2 regions of the Pseudomonas sp. FP597 genome follow, and region 2 is predicted to be linked to the other one. Evidence: predicted binding sites of a transcription regulator. Region 2 holds the regulator's gene; the other holds the start of a gene.
What was found. Region 2 encodes sigma-54, which starts transcription at its own class of promoters, with help from an activator protein. Its sites were predicted from a motif close to ANTGGCATNNANNTTGCTNT; they were not measured.

Region 1 (7,918 bases), 2.7 Mb from region 2:
TCGGCCTGGTGTTGGGCGGCAAGATCGGGCATCGTCTGATTGCCCGCGTCGGGCATATTCGCGCCTATGCCACCTGTGCCGGCATTGTCGGCGCGGCGGTGCTGGGGCATGGGCTGGTTGACTGGCTGCCGGCCTGGATCGTACTGCGGGTGATTGTGGGCCTCGGGATGATGTGTCAGTACATGGTCATCGAAAGCTGGCTCAATGAGCAGGCCGATGCCAAGCAGCGGGGCGTGGTGTTCAGCGGCTATATGATCGCGTCCTACCTGGGCCTGGTGTTGGGCCAACTGATCCTGGTGATGCATCCCCAGCTCGGCCTCGAATTGCTGATGCTGGTGGCGCTGTGCTTTGCCCTGTGCCTGGTGCCGGTGGCCATGACGCGACGTATTCACCCGGCGCCCCTGCACCCAGCACCGATGGAGCCGCGCTTCTTTATCAAGCGCGTGCCGCAGTCGTTGAGCACGGTGCTGGGCGCGGGGTTGATCGTCGGTTCTTTCTATGGCCTGGCGCCGCTGTATGCCTCGCAGCAGGGGCTCACCACCGAGCAGGTCGGCTTGTTCATGGGTAGCTGCATTTTTGCCGGCTTGCTCGTGCAGTGGCCGCTGGGCTGGTTGTCGGACCGTTATGACCGAGCGCTGCTGATTCGCTGTTTTGCCCTGTGCCTGGCGGTGGCGGCGTTGCCGCTGGCGATCATGACCCGGGTGCCGCTGGAAATGTTATTCGTTGCGGGTTTCCTGTGTTCGCTGGTGCAGTTCTGCCTGTATCCACTGGCGGTGGCGTTCTCCAATGACCATGTGGAAGGCGATCGCCGGGTATCGCTGACCGCCATGCTGCTGGTGACCTACGGCGTCGGCGCCAGCATCGGACCGCTGTTGGCGGGTGTGGTCATGAAGCTGTTCGGCAGCCAGATGCTCTATGCGTTTTTCAGCTTGTGCGCATTGATCCTGGTGTGGCGCATTCGGCCGAAGGCGGTGACCAACCTGCATCAGGTCGAGGATGCGCCGCTGCATCACGTGGCGATGCCTGACAGTATGTCCAGCTCGCCACTGGTGGCGGCCCTTGACCCGCGGGTGGATGAGCAAGTGGTGCAGGACCAGATGCAGACGACGGTGGAACCTGAGCCTGCGGCTGAGCCGGAGCAGCCGATGGCCGAGGAGCCCGCCGCCGACGCGCCGCCCGACCCCCTTGACCCGGACGAACACCCCCACGACTTGAGCAGGGCGCGCCCCTGAATGCAAAAACGGGCAGATCCTCAAAGGGTCTGCCCGTTTTTTGTTACGCCGTTTATGCTTTAAAAGTCGTCGTCTTTGTCGAAGCGCCGCGCTTCACGCTGCAGCTGATACACAAAACGCTCAACCTGGCGCTGCACCAGGCCGCTCATGTTGTGGAAGCGCACGCCGGCGAACGTGGTGTTGATCTTATCTTCGAAGTGCAGATAGCGCAGTTCCACGGCGGTGGTCATGCTGCCAAAGGGCAGTGCGGCGACGAAGCGGTCGTAGACCTGGCCCAGTTGCAGGCGTTCGGAAATGTCGCCTTCAAAGCGCAACTTGCAGCCGGTGGCGGAAATATCCAGCAATTTGCCGCTGACCGGCGCCTTGAGTTTTTCGCCACCCAGTTCGATATTGACCAGTTGTGCCAGTTTCAGCGCGGCCCGGAAGGCGTTGCGACGCTGGTGGTAGACCACTTCGTTCGGCAGGCTGCCGGTGTAGATGCGGTGGCCGTCTTTTTCGCTGGTGGTCAGGCTGCCGTTGCTTTCCCAGGCGACGCGTACGCCATCGTGGAAGCCTTCGATGCGAAAGGGCTCGCCGTTTTCGAGGTGGCGCTCGCCGTCGCGCGGGATCATTTCATCCAGCGCCAGGGTACCGCGTTCACGGTTGACGTCCACCAGATAGCTCTGGAAGCGTTGGCTGCGCTCATGGAAGGTGATGATCAACGGATCATGACTGTCTTGCAGCATCCGCAAGGTGCCGGCGATTTCCAGAGGCGTGGTGAGCACCTTGGGTGGCTGCGGAGCATCTTCCGCATTAAGGGCGTTGAACACGGTTCTTCCATCTCCAGACAAAGTACGACTGCACGCAGAACCGGCATTTTGCCAGCATCTTGCACGCCTTGGATAGGCCGCGCTGTAAACCGGTGTCAGGCTTGGCTGCGGGTGCTTGGCTTGACCAGACGCGAGGTGGAGCCTTGTGCGTTATACAGGGCTGGAGGCTCCCCGCCGTGCAGTATACGCAACTGGTTGGCCGTCGTAGCTTGCTGAAGCTGGATCGACTGACCGTTATGCAGGTTGGCTTCCTGGCACTGGGCGAGCAATTGAGTGAGTTCTATGCTCTGGGAGAGCAGTTGGTCGCCGACCGAGGAGTGGCTGGCCAGTTGAGCCAGGCCGTCGTGGTCTGCCGGCAGGCCAAGGCTGATGAGGATTTGGCTGCGTTTCTTGCCGTGCTGTTCCAGCAGGACAATCAACGACTGCTTGCGCGCCAGGATTTCTTCCAGCAGCGGCATGTCCCGGCCATAGAGGGCCAGGGATTCTTCTTTGAGCAGCTCGAGCAATTGTTGCGTCGGCGCTAGATCATCAATGATCAGTTGCAGCAAATTTTCGTCGTGATGCATGGCTGGCCTTGGGGTTTAAGCGTCCAAAAGCCCGGCGCAGGCATTTGCCTAGCGCTCGGCTTCGAAATTAAGCAGCTTGCTGGCTACACGGTTGCTGTCGACTGTATAGCTGCCATCGGCGATTGCCTGTTTCAATTCGGCCACACGGGCTTTATTGACCACCGGTTGATCGCGCAGCGAGTCAGTGACCTTCTGCAACTGTTGAGCCTCATTGCTCAGGTGTACGGATTCCCCGCTCTGGCTGGCACTTGCCTGTTCTGCCTTGGCGGGCAGTGGCTGGGCCTTGGCTTCGACGCTTTCTTTGGCACCGGTAGTGCGCGTAGAGCCTGACGTCGACGGGGTGTTATTCAAACGTGTGAAATCGATGACCATGATAAAAAAACCTCTGGGTATTTGGACGCTTGCCATGTTTTCGGCAATACCCGGACGAACTTTAGGCGCGAATGACAATAAATCTGCGCAGAGAATACTTCGCACACAGTGTAGGAAAACCTGGCGTCCTGTACCAGCAATCTATAGCGCCACCTCGACTTGGCCGGGCGCCGTGACCCGCGCCTTGATCACACGATTGGAATTGAGGTTCTTTACCCGAATCTGTTCACTCATGCCGCCGTTGGACAAGGCTTCACCCGGCATTTTCACGTTCAGAGTGCCGCTGCTGGCGGAAATCACCACCTGGTCGCCCTTGCGAATCACCTCGGCCTGTTCCAGGTGCACCAGGGTAATGACTTGGTCGGTGACCACTGGTCGGGTCAATTTTTGCCCGAGCGCCTGATCGAGCGACGTCAGGTAGCCCTGGTTGATCTGGCTGATATCGCGTTCGCGCAGCACGACGTCCTCGAAACCGATGATGCTGGTGCGTTTCAGCGGCCGGGCAACCACCACCACATCGCGGTACAACTTGACCTGAGCCGGCACGAACACCGTCCACGGCGAGGCGCCGTCGCAGCGTACGCGCACCGTCACGCGACCGATGGGTTGGGCGGGGCTTTCCAGGGTCGCTGTCAATTCCTTGTCGCACATGGGCATGCGCAGGCGCGGGTCCAGCGGGTTGACCTGGATTTCATAACGCCCCGGTGTCTGTGTGGTTGCCAGATAATCTTCTACAGTGAACTCAAGAAAGCCCTGAGTGACGCCGATAAGGAGATCAGGCAAGGTGACGTTGTCTGCGCGGGCCGTGGCGCCCATGCACACAGCAAGCAGCGCCACCGAGACGCAGAGCCATCTGCGATACCGTGGGAACCTGGGGCGTCGGGAAACTGTCGTTTTAATGTCCATGGCCAGTAAATAGCAAAGCTCGTGCCGTTTAGTGTCGGGTGCGCGTCGCACCTCAAAGGTTTTAGCGTAGGAGTCTGGGCATGGCAGGTGTAATGGATTCAGTAAACCAGCGCACACAGCTTGTAGGGCAGAATCGCCTGGAGTTGCTGCTGTTTCGTCTGGACGGCAAGCAGCTGTATGGCATCAACGTGTTCAAGGTGCGGGAAGTGCTGCAATGCCCCAAGCTGACGATCATGCCCAAATCCAGCCCGGTGGTGTGTGGGGTGGCAAACATTCGGGGTGCGACCATCCCGATTCTTGACCTCGCGCTGGCGACGGGGTCGGCAGGTTTGCAGGACCGCGAAAACCCGTTCGTGATCATTACCGAATACAACACCAAGACCCAGGGCTTTCTGGTGCGCTCGGTGGAGCGCATCGTCAACATGAACTGGGAAGAGATCCATCCGCCGCCCAAGGGCACCGGCCGCGATCACTACCTGACGGCGGTGACGCGGGTGGATAACCAGTTGGTGGAAATCATCGACGTGGAGAAGATCCTCGCCGAAGTTGCCCCGACCTCGGAGAATATTTCGGTCGGTGTGGTGGATGCCGAGACGGCACACAAGGCGGTGTCACTGCGTGTGCTCACGGTGGATGACTCCTCGGTGGCGCGCAAACAGGTGACCCGTTGCCTGCAGACCGTCGGTGTGGATGTGGTGGCGCTCAACGATGGCCGCCAGGCGTTGGATTACCTGCGCAAGCTGGTGGAGGAAGGCAAGAAACCGGAAGAAGAATTCTTGATGATGATTTCCGACATCGAGATGCCGGAAATGGACGGTTATACTCTCACGGCCGAGATACGCAGCGATCCACGTATGCAGAAATTGCATATCGTCCTGCATACTTCATTGTCAGGTGTATTCAACCAGGCGATGGTCAAGAAGGTCGGTGCCGATGACTTCCTGGCCAAATTCCGGCCTGATGACCTGGCATCCCGGGTAGTTGACCGGATCAAGGCAGCAGATCACGGCTAGGGCTTTTTTCCCTGGCGGTCATACGATTTTAGAGGCGGTATCAGTGTCGACAGGTAATTTGGATTTTGAGCAGTTCCGGGTATTCCTGGAAAAGGCCTGTGGCATATTGCTTGGTGAAAACAAGCAATACCTGGTGTCCAGCCGTCTCAACAAGCTGATGGAACAGCAGGGTATCAAGTCCCTGGGCGAGTTGGTCCAGCGGATCCAGGGCCAGCCTCGCGGCGGCCTGAAAGAGATGGTGGTCGACGCCATGACCACCAATGAAACCTTGTGGTTTCGCGACACCTATCCGTTCGAGGTGCTCAAGAGCAAAGTGCTGCCCGAGGCCATCAAGGCCAGTCCGGGCCAGCGTTTGCGCATCTGGTCGGCGGCCTGCTCTTCGGGGCAGGAACCGTATTCGATCTCGATGTCCATCGATGAGTTCGAACGGACCAACATGGGCCAGCTGAAGGCCGGCGCGCAAATTGTCGCCACCGACCTGTCCGGCACCATGCTCACCAACTGCAAGACCGGTGAGTACGACAGCCTGGCGCTGGGCCGTGGGTTGTCCCAGGAGCGCCTGCAACGTTACTTCGAGCCCAAAGGGGCCGGACGTTGGGCGATCAAGGCGCCGATCAAGAACCGCGTGGAGTTTCGTTCGTTCAACCTGCTCGACAGCTACGCCAGTTTGGGCAAGTTCGACATGGTGTTTTGCCGCAATGTGCTGATCTACTTTTCCGCCGAGGTGAAGAAAGACATCCTGTTGCGCATCCATGGCACCCTCAAGCGCGGCGGCTACCTGTTCCTTGGTGCGTCCGAGGCGCTGAATGGCTTGCCGGATCATTTCCAGATGGTGCAGTGCAGCCCGGGCATCATCTACCAGGCTAAATAAGCCGTCGTACCAGTCAAAATGTGGGAGGGGGCTTACCCCCTCCCACATTTTTTTTGCGGCAAGTTTCGAACGAGCGGCAACTCCCCATTGCCGCTTTACTGGCACCACGCGGAAACCGATTGCCGCTTTTCTGGCATTGCCGCCGGCAAGCACCTCGCAAACCCTTGGTATACGGGCCTTCGGAGAATTGGCATGCGCCTTGCTATAGCCCTGTTAACGAACAGCAGGTCAGCCTAAAGGTTTCCGCCATGAGCATCAGCTTCGATAAAGCGCTCGGTATCCACGAACAAGCCCTGGGCTTCCGCGCCCAGCGTGCCGAAGTCCTGGCCAACAACATTGCCAACGCCGACACCCCGAACTACAAGGCTCGGGACCTGGACTTCTCCGCCGTGCTCGCCGCACAGCAGGACAAGACCAAGAACGGCACCTTCGCCCTGAACATGACCAACAGCCGTCATATCGAAGCGCAAGGCCTGAGCAGTGGTGACGAGTCGTTGCTGTATCGCACGCCGATGCAGCCGTCGATCGACCAGAACACCGTCGACGCCCAGCTGGAGCAATCGGCCTACGCCGAGAACTCGGTGAACTTTCAGGCCAGCTTTACCCTGCTCAACAGCAAATTCAAAGGGCTGATGTCAGCCCTGCGTGGAGAGTAAGCCATGTCCCTGTCCAGTGTTTTCAATATTGCCGGTAGTGGCATGAGTGCCCAGACCACGCGCCTCAACACCGTCGCCAGTAACATCGCCAACGCCGAGACCGTGTCTTCGAGCATTGACCAGACCTACCGCGCCCGTCACCCGGTGTTCGCCACCATGTTCCAGGCCGGCCAGAACGGTGGCAGCGATTCGCTGTTCCAGGAGCAGGACGCCGCCGGCAAAGGCGTGCAGGTGCTCGGCGTGGTCGAAGACCAGAGCAACCTTGAAGCGCGTTATGAGCCCAATCACCCGGCGGCGAACGAAAAAGGCTACGTGTACTACCCGAACGTCAACGTGGTCGAGGAAATGGCAGACATGATTTCCGCCAGCCGTTCGTTCCAGACCAACGCGGAAATGATGAACACCGCCAAAACCATGATGCAGAAGGTCCTGACCCTGGGTCAGTGATAAGGGGCGCCAATAATGGCCATCGTTGATACGTCTACCAACACGGCAGTCCAGGACCTTTTCAATTCCAAGGTCAAGACTGCAACGGACAACAGCAGCCTGGGTGACGCTTCCAAGGCCGCGACGGGCAACCAGTCGCTGGGCAAGGACGCGTTCCTGCAGCTGCTGGTGACCCAACTGAAAAACCAGAACCCGCTGTCGCCCCAGGACAACGGTGCCTTCGTGGCCCAGCTGGCGCAGTTCAGCAGCCTGGAAGGCATCAATACCCTGAACGATTCGGTGAACAACATCTCCAGCAACTTCAGCTCCTCGCAGGCGCTGCAGGCTTCGTCGCTGGTGGGGCGTTCGATCATCACCCAGACCGACAAGGCACTGGTGGATACCAGCAAGAGCATGACCGGTTCGGTGGCGGTGACAGCGGCGACCGGCAACGTCGCCGTGAAGATCACCGACAAAGACGGCAACGTGGTGCGCACTCTCGATCTGGGTGCTCAGAACGCTGGTACGTCGGACTTTATCTGGGATGGCAAGAACGACAACGGCGAGGTCGCGCCAGCCGGCACCTACACCTTTGCGGCCACGACCAAGAATGACAAGGGCGACTCCGTGGCCCTGGCGACTTCGCTGCCGGCAACGGTGACCAGCGTGACGTTGAGCAAGACCGGCGGCGAAATGCTGCTGAACCTTGCAGGTGGCATGGGCAGCGTGAAGCTGTCGCAAATTCAGACTATTGGTACATAGAGCCGGCTAGATACGGCAGAGGGAGAGAAACATGTCTTTTAACATCGGCCTTAGCGGCCTCTATGCGGCCAACAAACAGCTGGACGTGACCGGTAACAACATTGCCAACGTCGCGACCACTGGCTTCAAGTCGTCCCGTGCGGAATTCGCCGACATCTACGCGGCGTCCAAGCTGGGCACCGGCCAGAACAGCATCGGCAATGGCGTGAACCTGGCGGCGGTGTCCCAGCAGTTCACCCAGGGTGACGTCAACGGCAGCGGCGGTATTCTGGACATGGCGATCCAGGGCGGCGGCTTCTTCGTGC
Region 2 (7,918 bases):
TTCTGCGAACTGATTCTGCGAGCCCAGGGCAGCCTTGAAGCGGCCCACGCCGCCTACTTATAGAGCGTTATATGCTGAGCAAAAAGATTCGCAACTTCCTGCTATTCGGAGTCATCGCCGCGCTGTTCCTGGCGGTGGGCTACTGGAATATCAGCCCGGAGCGCTTCCTCGACCAGCCTGCCGCGCAGGTCGACAAAGGCGCTATCGACTATTACGCCACCAACGCCTACAGCGTGCAGTTCCTGCCCGACGGCAAGGTGCAGTATGAAATGACCTCGGACAAGGTCGAGCATTTGAAGGCCAGCGAAGTTACCTTGCTGACCAACCCGGACTTGAACCTTTATCGCGGCACTGAGTTTCCCTGGCACGTCACCAGCAAGCGTGGCGAAGTGAACCCGGACGGCACCCAGGTGGAGCTGATTGACTCGGTGCGCGTCGCGCGCACCGATGCCAAGAACCGTGACACCGTGATTACCAGCAGTCGCATGACCGTATTCCCACAGAAGCAATATGCGCAGACCGAGCAAGACGTTAGAATCGACGGCGCTGGCGGTGTATCGACTGGCAAGGGAATGAAAGCGTATTTGAAAGAAAGCAGGATACACCTGCTATCGAACGTAAGAGGACAGTATGAGGCTCGTTAAAACTCTCCCTATTTTGCTCGGCCTGGGCGCTGTACTGGGAAGCGTGAGCGCCTGGGCTCTGCCGAACGATAGCCAGCAGCCGATCCACATTTCGGCTGATGATGCGCAACTGGATGACAAGCAAGGTGTAGCGACCTACACCGGCGGCGTGATCATCACCCAAGGTTCGATGAAGATCACCGGTAATACCGTAACGCTGACGCGCACCCAAAGCGGTGACATCGACGTCGTGACTTCGGTAGGCAACCTGGCTTACTTCGAACAGAAGCAGTCGGCTACCGACACAGGTCCGATGAAAGGCTACGGCAAGACTATCCAGTATCACGCCCAGCAGAATCGCATCGTCCTGATTGACCAGGCCAAGGTGCTGAGCCCGGACGGCAACTCCACGGAAGGTGAAAAAATCACCTATGACACCGTGAAGCAGATCGCTAACGCCGGTCGCGCCAATGGCAGCAAAGTCACCGCGCCGCGCCCACGCATCGACATGGTTATCCAGCCGAAGAAGAAGGCCGAGTAATGGCAACCCTGAAAGCCCAGCATCTGGCCAAGGCCTATAAAAGCCGTCAGGTCGTGCGCGACGTCAGCCTGTCGATCGACAGCGGCCAGATCGTCGGCTTGCTCGGCCCCAACGGCGCCGGCAAGACCACCTGCTTCTATATGATCGTCGGCCTGGTCCAGGCGGACCAGGGTCGCGTTCTGATCGACGACCTGGATGTCAGCCACCAGCCGATGCACGGCCGTGCGCGGGCCGGTATCGGCTATCTTCCCCAGGAAGCGTCGATCTTCCGCAAACTGTCGGTTGCGGACAACATCATGGCGATCCTTGAGACCCGCAAGGAACTCGACCGCGATGGGCGCCGCAAGGAGCTGGAAAGCCTGCTGCAGGAATTCCACATCAACCACATTCGCGACAACCTGGGCATGAGCCTGTCCGGTGGTGAACGCCGCCGCGTGGAAATCGCCCGTGCCCTGGCGACCGCCCCCAAGTTCATCTTGCTGGACGAACCGTTTGCCGGCGTCGACCCGATCTCGGTCGGTGACATCAAGCAGATCATCCACCACCTCAAGGCCAAGGGTATCGGTGTGCTGATCACCGACCACAACGTGCGTGAAACCCTCGATATCTGCGAAACCGCGTATATCGTTAACGATGGCCAATTGATCGCCGAGGGTGACTCCGCGACTATCCTCGCCAACGAACTGGTCAAGGAAGTGTACCTGGGTCACGAGTTCCGCCTGTAAACCTGTCCGTACCGACAAGGCGGCGGCAAGTCGGTCGCCTGGAGCGCGGGAGTCAATAAAAACCTCGAGTTTTTTATTGTTACCGCGCTCTAGGCAAAGCCCCCGATATCAGGCATATAATTTGCTTATGTTTGGCGCTCACGCGCCCTGTCGTGGATGGCGCACTGCGCCGGCGAATAAGGTGTTAAGCCCCTGCCATGAAACCATCGCTAGTCCTGAGAATGGGCCAGCAGCTGACGATGACACCGCAGCTGCAACAGGCCATCCGCCTGCTCCAATTGTCGACCCTGGACCTGCAACAGGAAATCCAGGAGGCCTTGGAGTCCAATCCGATGCTCGAACGCCAGGAAGAGGGCGACGACTTCGATAATGCAGACCCGCTGGCCGACAACATCGAGCAAAAACCCAATTCCGACGTGCAGGAACCGTCCTATCAGGAAACCGCCCCGACGGTGGATAACCTTGAGGAAGGCGACTGGAACGAACGCATTCCCAACGAACTCCCGGTGGACACCGCCTGGGAAGACGTCTACCAGACCAGTGCCAGCAGCCTGCCCAGCAACGACGATGACGAGTGGGACTTCACCACCCGCACCTCCGCCGGCGAAAGCCTGCAGAGCCATCTGCTGTGGCAACTGAACCTGGCGCCGATGTCGGACACCGATCGCCTGATCGCCGTGACCCTGATCGACTGCATCAACAACCAGGGCTATCTGGACGAGACGCTCGAAGAAATTCTCGATGCCTTCGACCCGGAACTGGACATCGAACTGGACGAAATCGAAGCCGTCCTGCACCGCATCCAGCAGTTCGAACCCGCCGGTATCGGCGCGCGCACCCTCAGCGAATGCCTGCTGCTGCAACTGCGCCAGTTGCCCGCCAAGACTGCGTGGCTCGCGGAAGCCCAACGCCTGGTCACCGATTACATCGACCTGCTGGGCAGCCGCGACTACAGCCAGTTGATGCGCCGCATGAAGCTCAAGGAAGATGACCTGCGCCAGGTCATCGAGCTGGTGCAAAGCCTCAACCCGCGCCCAGGCTCGCAGATCGAATCCAGCGAAGCCGAATACGTGATTCCCGATGTGATCGTGCGCAAGGACAACGAACGCTGGCTGGTTGAGCTTAACCAGGAGTCGGTGCCGCGCCTGCGCGTCAACCCGCAATACGCCGGTTTTGTAAAACGCGCCGACACCAGTGCCGACAATACCTTCATGCGCAACCAGTTGCAGGAAGCGCGCTGGTTCATCAAGAGCCTGCAAAGCCGCAACGAAACCCTGATGAAAGTGGCCACCCAGATCGTCGAGCACCAGCGCGGCTTCCTGGAGTACGGCGACGAGGCGATGAAGCCGCTGGTCCTGCATGACATCGCCGAAGCGGTGGGCATGCACGAGTCGACGATTTCACGGGTGACCACGCAGAAATTCATGCATACCCCACGGGGTATCTATGAGCTGAAATACTTTTTCTCCAGCCACGTCAGCACCTCCGAGGGCGGCGAATGCTCGTCCACGGCGATCCGCGCGATCATCAAAAAACTGGTTGCCGCGGAAAATCAGAAAAAGCCGTTGAGTGACAGCAAGATCGCTGGTTTACTGGAGGCACAAGGCATTCAGGTCGCCCGTCGAACCGTCGCCAAGTACCGCGAGTCCCTTGGGATCGCGCCTTCCAGCGAGCGTAAGCGTTTGATGTGACGGGCGGGCCACAGCGTTCCAGTGGCGGGTATTCCTACCCGCCGCTTTATGCACTGGCAACGAAGGAGAAGCTGTATGCAAGTCAACATCAGTGGACACCAGCTGGAAGTCACCAAGCCCCTGCGTGAGTACACCGAGAGCAAGCTGAACAAGCTTGCGGGGCATTTTGACAAGATCACCAACGTGCAGGTCATCATGGAGGTCGATAAGCTCAAGCAGAAAATCGAGGCCACCCTGCACGTACCGAATGCCAAGCTCGTCGCCAATGCTGAGCATGAGGACATGTACGCGGCGATTGACTCGCTCTACGACAAGCTGGACCGCCAACTCATAAAGCATAAGGAAAAGAATCTGCACCTGATGCAAGGTACAGGTCGTTAACCCTCCCCCCATGATCCGACTTGAATCCATCCTGACCCCCGGCCGTTCCCTCGTGAACGTGCCGGGCGGCAGCAAGAAAAAAGCCCTCGAACAAATTGCCAACCTGATCCACCGCGAGGTGCCGGATCTGGAGATGCAAGATGTCTTCGAAGCGCTGGTTGCCCGTGAAAAACTCGGCTCCACAGGTTTTGGCAACGGTATCGCCATTCCTCACTGCCGCCTCAAAGGTTGCAATAGTCCCGTGAGCGCCCTGCTGCACCTGGAAGCGCCCATCGATTTCGACGCCATCGACGGTGCCCCGGTCGACCTGCTGTTTGTGCTGCTGGTCCCGGAAGCCGCCACCGATGCGCACCTGGAACTGCTCCGGCAGATCGCCAGCATGCTCGACCGCAAGGACGTCCGCGACAAACTGCGCAGTGCCAGCAGCAATGAGGCGCTGTATCAAGTTGTCCTGGATGAACAAAACGGGCACTAATCATGCGTTTGATCATCGTCAGCGGCCGCTCAGGCTCGGGTAAAAGCACCGCGCTCAATGTGCTTGAGGACAGCGGCTTCTATTGCATCGACAACCTGCCCGCCGGCCTGCTGCCGGAACTGGCGGAACGTGCACTTATTCACACCGAATTGGCGCAACCGCTGGTAGCCGTTTCGATTGACGCGCGCAACTTGCCCAGCCACCTGTCGCGCTTCCCGGAACTGCTTGAAGAAGTGCGCGCCAAGCATATCCACTGTGATGTGCTGTACCTGGACGCCGACGAGGAGACACTGCTCAAGCGTTTCTCCGAAACCCGTCGACGCCACCCGCTCAGTAGCCCGCACCGCTCCCTGGCCGAAGCCATCGAGGACGAAACCAAGCTGCTGGGCCCGATCATTGATCTGGCCGACCTCAAGATCAACACCACCAGTCTCAACCTGTATCAACTGCGCGACGCTATCAAGCTGCGCCTGTTGAGCCAGCCCGAGCCCGGCACGGCGTTTCTCGTCGAGTCATTCGGCTTCAAGCGTGGGATGCCGGTGGATGCCGACCTGGTGTTCGATGTGCGCTGCCTGCCCAACCCCTACTGGAAGCCTGAACTGCGCGAGCAGTCCGGGTTGGACCAGCCTGTGGCTGAGTACCTGGCCGCGCAGCCTGATGTAGAGGAGATGTTCCAGGACATTTCCAGCTACTTGCTCAAATGGTTGCCGCGTTTCGCCGCGAGCAATCGCGCGTATGTCACCATTGCCATCGGCTGCACCGGCGGCCACCACCGCTCCGTCTACCTGACCGAACGCCTGGGCCAGGTGCTGCAACAAACCCTCAAGAACGTCCAGGTCCGCCACCGCGACCTCAGCTGAAAGGAACACCCCCGCGATGCCCGCTCGTGAAATTGAAATCATCAACAAGCTGGGTTTGCACGCCCGGGCCTCGGCCAAGTTCGTCGGCGTCGCCGGGCAGTTTCCCTGCCAGATCCGCGCCGGGCGCAGCCCGGACTCCATGGTCGATGGCAAGAGCATCATGGCCATGATGATGCTGGCGGCCGGCAAGGGCACAACGATTCATTTGAAGACCGAAGGCGAGCAAGAACAGGAAGCGATGGATGCCCTGGTGGCGCTGATCAACAACTACTTTGACGAGGGCGAATAAACCCGCTTTTGACTCAGGCACGAGGCCGCAATGGCCTCAGCCCAACGCAGTATCCATCACCATCATCAAGCAGAACCCGATGCACAAGCCAAGGCTGGCCAGTTTTTCGTGGCCATTGCGGCGCGATTCGGGGATGACTTCGTGAGTCACCACCAGCAACATCGCCCCAGCCGCCAGCGCCAGCCCCAGAGGTAACAGCACCTGCGCCAGGCTCACCAACCAGGCGCAGAGCACGGCGAATACCGGTTCTACCAAACCTGAAGCGGCACCGATCAGGAACGCCTTGACCCGCGACATCCCCGCCCCGGCCAATACCAAGGCAATTACCAGGCCTTCTGGTACATCCTGCAAGGCAATGCCCATGGCCAGGCTGTCCGCATCCGGCATGCCGCCACCGGCGGAGACACCCACCGCCATGCCTTCCGGAATGTTGTGAGCGATGATGGCAAATACAAACAGCCAGATGCGCGGCGGGATTACCGGTTTTTCCGGAGTGCCCACCAGCATTTCCGGGCTGGCACCGGAGACTCTGCGATCCACCAGGTACAACCCGAACGCCCCCAGCATAATGCCGAAGCTGATCAAGCCGCCCGCGCCCCAGGGCGAGAGCCCCAGGCTTTGGGCCGCCGTTATGCCCGGCACAACCAATGAAAACGCAGTCGCCGCCAACATCACACCGGCACCAAAGCCCAACAAGGTATCGCCCAAGGCCACCGGCATCCGCCGAATCACCAGCACCGGCACCGCGCCCAACGCCGTGCCGAGCGCGCAGATCGCCCCGCCCTGCAACGCGCGCAGGATGCGCGGTGCCAGGTCCAGCCAGGCCAGCCCGTGGGCCACCAGCAATGTCGTCCCTGCCAATAACAGCAGCGAGCCAAACGCATAACGGAACATTCGCACGCTGCTGATCGCCAATGTTTCAGTGCCCATAGTCGGCCTTAGATCTTGTTATGAGGGTGAATGTCAGGCCAGGGCGGCTTGATAGCGTGCGGCGACTTCCGGCCAGTTGATAACACTGTAGAAGGCATTGATGTATTCCGGGCGACGGTTCTGGTACAGCAAGTAGTAGGCATGTTCCCAGACATCCAGGCCAAGGATCGGCGTATTGCCGTTCATCAACGGGCTATCCTGGTTACCGCTGCTTTCCACCACCAGGGTCTTTTGCGGGGTAACGCTCAGCCAGGCCCAGCCACTGCCGAAACGGGTCAACGCCGCCTTGGTAAACGCGTCCTTGAAACTGTCGAAACCACCCAGTTGCTCATCGATTGCCTTGCCAAGGGCCCCTTCAGGCTTGCCCCCGCCTTGGGGCGACATCACGGCCCAGAACAGCGAGTGATTGGCGTGGCCGCCGCCCTGGTTGATCACCGCCGCGCGTAGTTTCTCCGGCAATTGCTGAACACTGGACACCAGTTTCTCTATCGGCCAACCGGCGAATTCGGTGCCCTCGACCGCCGCGTTCAAGTTGTTGATGTAGGTCTGGTGATGCTTGGTGTAGTGAATCTCCATGGTTTGCGCATCGATATGCGGTTCCAGGGCGTCATAGGCGTAAGGCAAGGCAGGCAAGGTGTAAGTCATATCAATGTGCTCCGTATTGAGGAGGGGTCGGATGCGCCGCAGTACCGCCCAGCAGGCGATGGGTACGCGGGTACTCACCGTGATCGCTGATAAAATTCAATAATTCGACGTAGGTCTTACTGCTCTGGTGCAACGCCGCTTCGCGCAGTTGTGGGCTCAAGCGTGCGTCCTGCATGGTCTGAAGCAGGCGTTGGTGAATGGCGCACAGGTATTCGGCGCTTTCCTCTGGCTGGTTCAGGCGCAGGTGCAGGTCCGCCAGGTTGTGATGGGAAATCACGCAAGCCGCCACAGCTTCGTCAGCATCCGACCAGCGTTCAAACAATACCTGGGCCAGGGCCAGGGCCTGCAGATAGGCCTCGCGAGCATCGACCAGATCACCCTGCATAAAGCAGCGATTGGCGCGTTCGATCGTGCGTTTCCAGTGCTCCATGGTGAGCCTCCAAAGCGGGGTCGGTGATTACACGCCGCCGGCCGTGAGCTTTTCCGGATCCAGCAGAATTTCCAGTTGGCTGCGAGGCAAGTCAGTGTGTTCAAGAGCGACATCGATCACTGGACGACCCTGTTGATAGGCCTTCTTGGCGATTTCAGCGGCCTTTTGGTAACCAATGATCGGATTGAGCGCGGTGACCAGGATCGGATTGCGTGACAACGCCTCCTTGAGCTTGGCCTCGTTGACCTTGAAGCTGGCAATGGCTTTGTCCGCCAGCAAACGGCTGGCATTGGCCAGCAGCTCCAGGCTGCTGAGCAGGTTCTGGGCA

Region 1: the regulator sigma-54 is predicted to act here: its motif matches at 5,956-5,975, upstream of flgB (flagellar basal body rod protein FlgB).

Annotation. Positions count from the first base shown of each region.
Region 1 is NZ_CP117432.1:4,934,351-4,942,268, reverse strand. Features, by position in the region: gene PSH66_RS22540 (MFS transporter) at 1-1,232, shown strand, start outside; gene PSH66_RS22535 (flagellar brake protein) at 1,292-2,041, opposite strand; gene PSH66_RS22530 (flagella synthesis protein FlgN) at 2,137-2,607, opposite strand; gene flgM (flagellar biosynthesis anti-sigma factor FlgM) at 2,656-2,979, opposite strand; gene flgA (flagellar basal body P-ring formation chaperone FlgA) at 3,121-3,885, opposite strand; gene PSH66_RS22515 (chemotaxis protein CheV) at 3,966-4,898, shown strand; gene cheR (protein-glutamate O-methyltransferase CheR) at 4,942-5,769, shown strand; gene flgB (flagellar basal body rod protein FlgB) at 6,018-6,425, shown strand; gene flgC (flagellar basal body rod protein FlgC) at 6,429-6,872, shown strand; gene flgD (flagellar hook assembly protein FlgD) at 6,888-7,613, shown strand; gene flgE (flagellar hook protein FlgE) at 7,645-7,918, shown strand, end outside.
Region 2 is NZ_CP117432.1:1,123,205-1,131,122, reverse strand. Features, by position in the region: gene PSH66_RS05180 (HAD family hydrolase) at 1-63, shown strand, start outside; gene lptC (LPS export ABC transporter periplasmic protein LptC) at 72-644, shown strand; gene lptA (lipopolysaccharide transport periplasmic protein LptA) at 631-1,164, shown strand; gene lptB (LPS export ABC transporter ATP-binding protein) at 1,164-1,889, shown strand; gene PSH66_RS05160 (RNA polymerase factor sigma-54) at 2,087-3,580, shown strand; gene hpf (ribosome hibernation-promoting factor, HPF/YfiA family) at 3,656-3,961, shown strand; gene ptsN (PTS IIA-like nitrogen regulatory protein PtsN) at 3,972-4,436, shown strand; gene rapZ (RNase adapter RapZ) at 4,439-5,296, shown strand; gene PSH66_RS05140 (HPr family phosphocarrier protein) at 5,313-5,585, shown strand; gene PSH66_RS05135 (ZIP family metal transporter) at 5,622-6,515, opposite strand; gene PSH66_RS05130 (superoxide dismutase) at 6,549-7,160, opposite strand; gene PSH66_RS05125 (hypothetical protein) at 7,162-7,590, opposite strand; gene PSH66_RS05120 (lyase family protein) at 7,618-7,918, opposite strand, start outside.